3 regions of the Bacillus sp. PK3-067 genome follow, and region 3 is predicted to be linked to each of the others. Evidence: riboswitches for the same ligand, from Rfam matches in the RefSeq annotation. Region 3 holds a riboswitch; each other region holds the start of a gene.
The links. Region 3 has a riboswitch for thiamine pyrophosphate ahead of M1D73_RS02215 (MTH1187 family thiamine-binding protein). Riboswitches for the same ligand answer to the same signal wherever they lie in the genome.
Positions count from the first base shown of each region.

Region 1 (2,338 bases), 710 kb from region 3:
CTTTAGACGTGGAAGTGGTCGTACAAAATCCAAAAGCCATCCATCGGTATAAAAAACTCTTTGAAGAAGATAAGACCGATAAAATAGATGCTTTCCGTATTGCCGATTTTTTACGAACCGGACGGTATAATAAGTTTCTTATCAAGGAGGAAAAATACGTTGCCCTTCAACGTTTAACACGATCTAGATATCAACTCGTTCACCAGCAAACAGAATGTAAGCAACACTTTCTGAAGAACCTTTACTACAAATGTAATACGTTATCGAAAGAGTTAAATACCTCTGTTTTTGGTGCGACGATGATGGAAATACTCTCAGATTCCCTTTCGTTGGATGAAATCGCAGAAATGGATCTAGAAGCACTCGCTACTCTTCTTCAGAAAAAGGGGAAAGGACGCTTTAGCGACCCGGAAGATTTAGCGAAAACCATCAAGAAATCCATACGTGACTCCTACCGACTAGGTAAGGTCGTTCAAGACTCTGTGGACGTTGTATTAGCCACTTATGCACGATTGATTCAAACATTGAAAAAACAAATCAAAGAGATAGAAAAAAGCATTACTGCTTTATTCTAAGCCATTCCAGAAGCGAGATATTTAACAAGTGTTCCAGGCATTGGAGTCGTATACGCCGCGGGAATCATTGCGGAAGTTGGACAAATTGAACGCTTTGAGAACGAAGCACAATTGGCCAAATACACCGGTCTTTACTAGAAAAAATCGCAATCTGGAAACTTTGAATCGGAACGAACACCCATGACACGAACGGGAAACCAGTATCTTCGTTATTACATGGTTGAAGCTGCCAACTCTGTACAACTTCGTGAAGCTACTTACCGTGCTTATTATTTAAAGAAATATGATGAAGTTCCGAAATACAAACATAAAAGAGCCCTTGTCTAAAGCCGTAACTAGATTCGCTAAATTGTTTTTCAAATATTGAACCAAGCACTTGACTGATTGCTTGTTGAACAAGCCTATCCACTACTGTCGGTATTCCCAATTTGCGCATCTTCCATAAAAAGAGCCAGGTCCATAAAAAAATAAGGACCTGGCTCATAAAGACATCATTATGTAAAGCCGTTAACTTCCCTACGCTGGTACGAGCCAGATTAGGTCCAAAGGGTTAAGAAGTTCACGCGCTTCTCTCTCAGCCTACGCATACGTTAGGCACCCCTAGTTTATCACTGATTTAATTTTCAATACTTTTCTATCATACACCATAATTTGGAAAATTAAAAGTTTATTTCTTTTGTTGTTTATGGAATCATCCACGTTAAATAATAAGCCTGAACATAAGTCATAATACCAACAATAATTACGAAGAACAAACTATGCTTCACTGTAAAACGGAACAAATCCGATTCTTTTCCAGCAAGACCAACCGCTGCACAAGCGATCGCAATCGACTGCGGGGAAATCATTTTACCTGTTACACCGCCTGTTGTATTTGCTGCAACGAGAAGCACTTCAGATACGCCGACTTGCTGCGCTGTAATGGCTTGTAAATTTGAGAACAGTGCATTCGCAGACGTATCAGACCCTGTTAGGAATACGCCAATCCAGCCTAAGAATGGTGAGAAGAACGGGAATAGTCCGCCAGTTCCAGCTAATGCTAACGCTAACGTGGAAGATAGACCAGAATAGTTTGCGATAAATGCAAACCCTAGTACGAATCCGATAGATAGAATTGGCATTTTTAATTCGCTTAACGTTTCTTTAAATGTCACTACTGCATCTTTTACATTCATTTTCAAAATAAACATGGAAATGATACAAGCAATTAAAATCGCTGTTCCGGTTGCCGATAATACATCAAACTTCAGAATTGCCTCGTAAGGCGTTGGTTTATTTACAATTGGCTCTGCTTTCATTACTAGATTATGCAGACCTGGAATTTCAAACTTAAATACAAGACTTTCTAAAGCCCCTCCTGGAGTGAATAATGCCTTAAAGAAACTTTGGCTCCAAATGACTACCATAACCGTTAATACGATAAATGGGGACCATGCCTTCACTACTTTTCCAAACGTTAATTTCGGCATCGATGCCGCTGTCGTTGTTGCTGCTACTTCACTATTTGCTTGCCCAGATTGATAAATTTCTTTCGGCTGCCAAACTTTTAAGAACAGCGCTAAACTAATTAAACTTACAAGTGCCGATGTAATATCCGGAAGTTCTGGTCCTAAAAATGTCGCTGTAATGAACTGCGTAATCGCAAATGAACTACCCGCTACAAATAACGCAGGCCACGTTTGTCGTATCCCCTTAAATCCATCCATTAAAAATACGATAAAGAATGGCACAAATAATGATAGGAACGGTAATTGATGCCCAGC
Region 1 covers NZ_CP096490.1:5,137,620-5,139,957, forward strand. The annotation lists gene M1D73_RS26550 (IS110 family transposase) at 1-575, shown strand, start outside; partial or broken gene M1D73_RS26555 (transposase) at 642-902, shown strand; partial or broken gene M1D73_RS26560 (reverse transcriptase domain-containing protein) at 898-1,014, opposite strand; TPP riboswitch at 1,072-1,187, opposite strand; gene lldP (L-lactate permease) at 1,259-2,338, opposite strand, start outside.
Region 1: linked by a shared signal. The riboswitch ahead of M1D73_RS26560 (reverse transcriptase domain-containing protein) and the one ahead of M1D73_RS02215 (MTH1187 family thiamine-binding protein) in region 3 are both predicted to bind thiamine pyrophosphate.

Region 2 (2,338 bases), 2.1 Mb from region 3:
GCAGTATATGTATGGATAAAAATATTTCGAAAAAGATTTTACGTTATGAAGGTGTAGAAACACCAGATTGGATTGAACTTACAAAAATGGAGGATCTAAATCTTGATGAGTTAGATAAGTTAGGATTTCCATTAGTGGTAAAACCAAACTCTGGCGGATCGAGTGTCGGGGTGAAAATCGTTTACAATAAAAATGAATTGATCTCAATGCTAGAAACTGTATTCGAATGGGATTCTGAAGTAGTAATTGAGAAGTATATAAAAGGTGATGAAATTACATGTTCTATTCTGGATGGAAAACAGTTACCTATAGTTTCAATTCGACATGCAGCCGAGTTCTTTGATTACAATGCAAAATATGATGATACTAGTACGGTTGAGGAAGTTATCGAACTTCCAGCAGAAATTAAGGAACGTGTAAATAAAGCTTCACTTGCTTGTTATAAAGCATTAAAATGTAGTGTTTATGCAAGAGTTGATATGATGGTGAAGGACGGAATTCCATATGTAATGGAAATTAATACATTACCAGGGATGACACAATCAAGCCTATTGCCCAAAAGTGCAGAAGCAGCGGGAATTAGTTATAGCAAACTATTAGATATGATTATTGAAACATCATTAAAAGTTAGAAAAGAAGAAGGGTTTTAAGGGAATTATATAACGAATTTTTTTGACAGTTTCACGAAGTATGCTATGATGAATACATTATAAAAACAAAATATTTATCCACTAGGGGGGCCTTTTATAGGCTGAGATCAAATGTGATTTTGAGACTCTTAGTACCTGATCTGGTTAATGCCAGCGTAGGGAAGTGGGAAAGACGTTGCTATTTAATGAGTAAATAAATACTGTCAATTTCACTTTCTTTACGCCTGTAAAGAAAGTTTTTTTATTTTACAGCTTTAATAATTGTGGATAAATACTTATATTTTATACATTATTGGAGGGATTTAAATGACTTTTTCACAATCATTACGTAAAGAAGTAGATTCAATTTGGGAAGCGAGTTTTAACCATCCTTTTGTAAAAAAACTTGGTGAAGGAACATTAGATTTAGCTAGTTTTCGCTATTATGTGCTTCAAGATTCATATTATTTGAGTCATTTTGCTAGAGTACAAACTTTAGGAGCTGCAAAAGCTCTTGAATTAGAGACGACAGCTCGTATGGCACATCATGCTCAAAATACATATGAGGCCGAGTTATCTTTACATGAGAATTTTGCTAAAAAACTAGGGATAACGAAAGAAGAAAAAGATAATTTTATTCCTGCGCCAACTGCATATGCGTATACTTCACATATGTATCGTGCTGCGTATGAAGGGCATTTAGGAGATACCATTGCAGCAATTTTACCTTGCTATTGGTTGTATTATGAAATTGGCGAACGCTTAAAAGAGTGCCAGCCGGAAGAGCCAATTTATAACGAATGGATTTCTGCTTATGGATCTGATTGGTTCCGTACGCTAGTTGAAGAACAAATTACACGTTTAGATATTATCGCTGAAAAAGTAACAGAGGCAGATCGCAAACGTATGAAACAGCATTTTATTATTAGCAGTCAATATGAATATTCATTTTGGGAAATGGCTTATACATTAGAAAAGTGGCCAGTGGATACAGACGTAAAAGACGTAATTGGATAAAGAATAGAAGTAATGTTATAGATAGGTATGGATCATACCTATCTATATATTTTTTCTTGTCAAATTTGCGTAAAGTCATTAGTGCTACGGAAATGGCGAAATAGAATATCGATAATTTAGCTCATTTACTTGTCTACGCATTAACTGGATAAACTTCTGTCACATTTATTTTACAATCAAAGAACGTAAATGTTGGTGGTATGAAGTTAAATAAGAAAAGAAACCCGAGCTGTTAGCTGTAACGGAGTTGTTTTTTCTTTGCAGGAATTTCTATATTATCATGGAGTGTTGTTAATACGATATGCAAATATGCATATCGTATTTTTTTGAGTTCCTCATGTGTTAAAATTAGATATAAAGATATAAAAATATAAAGAAGCAAAAGCAGGAATATCCAATGAATTTTGAGAGGTGTTATATGTTTACAAATAAGAAATTAATTCGATTTGGTTTATCGTTGTTTGTATTTTTAGGAATCATTAATTTTACAATCAGCTATTTCCAAACATATCTTGAAACAGCAGCAGATATCAAATGGGTAATTCCAGAAATTTGGAAAACTATTTTGCTAGATGTTCCTCAAGGTATACTTGTTCTTTTAGGCGCAATTGCTTTATATGATTTCACAAAAGAGGCATCACAAAAAGACGCATCAATCTAAGTGTGTCTTTTTTCAATTAGCAATTTCATAG
Region 2 covers NZ_CP096490.1:2,495,009-2,497,346, forward strand. The annotation lists gene ddlB (D-alanine--D-alanine ligase) at 1-650, shown strand, start outside; TPP riboswitch at 724-829, shown strand; gene tenA (thiaminase II) at 957-1,646, shown strand; gene M1D73_RS12805 (DUF3937 domain-containing protein) at 2,044-2,307, shown strand.
Region 2: linked by a shared signal. The riboswitch ahead of tenA (thiaminase II) and the one ahead of M1D73_RS02215 (MTH1187 family thiamine-binding protein) in region 3 are both predicted to bind thiamine pyrophosphate.

Region 3 (2,338 bases):
AGTGCATGATGATTTCTTTACAATTGGTGGACATTCATTAAAAGTATTACGAGTCTTAACATTGTTAAAAGAAGATTTCTCACATTTAACAATTCAAGATTTCTTTAAAGAAAGAACGATATATGGATTAGCTCGAATTGAGCGAGAAGTAAAAGTAGAGAAAGAAGAAGTATTTCGTGAATATAAAGTGATTCACGAACCAGATACTATCACGTATGCAAACGTTTTGGAAGAAAACCAGATTTCAAATGTCTTTTTAACAGGAGCTACTGGTTATTTAGGATCACACATATTATATGAATTGTTGAGAGATACATCTGCTACTATTTATTGTTTAGTAAGACCAACTAAAGATGTGCAGCAAAGAATTATAGATACATTAACAGGCTACTTTAATGATATATGTGAAGAATGGTTACAGCGTATACAGGCCGTAGCTGGTGATCTTGGAGAAGAGTATCTTGGGATGAGCGAAGAAGAATTTATGTTCATCAGTTCTAAGATGGATACGATAATTCATTGCGGTGCAGATGTAAGACATTTTGGAGATGTAAAACAATTTGAAAATATAAATGTCCAAGGAACTAGCCGTATGCTAACATTAGCGGAGAAAGGTGCTACATTCCATTTTATTTCTACAATTGGTATCCCGTTAGAATTAGCGGTAGATCAATGGGATACATACATGAAAACTGGTGATTTTAATTACAGTGTAGACTTAGAGAATGTATATTCAAATAGTAAACTACAAGCGGAAAACATTGTTCGTGAAGCAATGAAAAATGGTTTGCGTGGAAATATTTATCGTGCAGGTAATTTAGCATGTCATTCAGAAACAGGTTCGTTCCAACAAAATATTGAAGGAAACGCATTTTATCGTCTTATTAAAACAATGCTATTAATTGGGAAAGCACCAAATGTGAAGTGGAAAGTTGATTTCACACCAATTGATTTTGCTAGTAAATCAATTGTATCGTATTTGCAAGATGCGCAAATTATAGGAGAGACGTTACATATTTGTCATCCACATCAAATTGAGTTTGAACAATTTATACAGCTAATTGGAGAGTGTGGATACAATCTTGAAATGGTTCCACTTTCAGAATATGTAAATACCGGACTTGCATTAGCGAAGGGAAATGAAGTAATAGCAGAGTTAATTGCTTCTCAAGTTGCAGGAGATGGAGCGCAGCAATCTGAAATTGTAATGGGTACGCGTAGAACGAATAAATGGATTAAGAAAAAAGAATTGATAGTACCAGCAATTAATAAAGAATTTATTCAGCAGTTATTAGCTCATGGTGAAAAAGTTGGTTATTTTCCAAAAATAATGAAATGATTATGCATGCTTTTGTTTGTTCAATAAAATAAATCATGCTACAATGAAAACGAATTAAGGACCGGGGAGCCAATTGGCTGAGAGGATGTAAGTAAACATCGACCCTCAACCTGATCTGGATAATGCCAGCGTAGGGAGTTACTTAAAGTGATGTAGCATATGTTATTCTGTAATAACTTGCATACAAGGCTTTCCTACGCAGTAGGAAAGCCTTTTCTTATTTTTGAAATTTATTTTTGAAATTTATTTTTATAAGGGGGATTTTATTATGTCACAACAAGTTACAATGTCATTTTCAGTAGTACCACAAGCAAAAACGAAAGATGTATATTCTGTTGTCGATAAAGCAATTGAAGTTGTGCAACAATCGGGAGTTCGTTATGAAGTAGGGGCAATGGAAACAACTTTGGAAGGAGAATTAGATGTACTTCTTGATGTCGTTAAACGTGCGCAACAAGCTTGCGTCGATGCTGGAGCAGAAGAAGTGATTACTTCTATTAAAATCCATTATCGTCCAAGCACTGGTGTAACGATAGATGAAAAGGTTTGGAAGTACCGTGATGAATATGCAAAACCAGAAGCAATCTAAACTTATTACAACTATTTGGCTTATCCTTCTCATTGCGATATGGGAAGGATCTGTTTCATTATTTAAAATCGAACCGTGGATTTTACCAAAGCCTTCTGCCATTGTTCAAGAATTAATTGGGATGAAAGATTTACTATTACCAAATACGATGCAAACACTGCAGGAAGTTATAATTGGACTATTCTTTGCAATTTTATTGGGGACGAGCATCGCAATTATTATGGACGTTATACCGTTATTTCGTATTTTAATAAATCCATTGCTCGTTATTTCGCAAACAATTCCAATTGTTGTACTTGCACCGCTATTTATTATTTGGTTTGGATATGGGATGTTGCCGAAAGTAATGGTCGTAATACTCGTTTGTTTCTTCCCAATTGCGCTTAGTATTTTAGAAGGTTTTCAAACAG
Region 3 covers NZ_CP096490.1:422,938-425,275, forward strand. The annotation lists gene M1D73_RS02210 (non-ribosomal peptide synthetase family protein) at 1-1,339, shown strand, start outside; TPP riboswitch at 1,392-1,493, shown strand; gene M1D73_RS02215 (MTH1187 family thiamine-binding protein) at 1,608-1,928, shown strand; gene M1D73_RS02220 (ABC transporter permease) at 1,900-2,338, shown strand, end outside.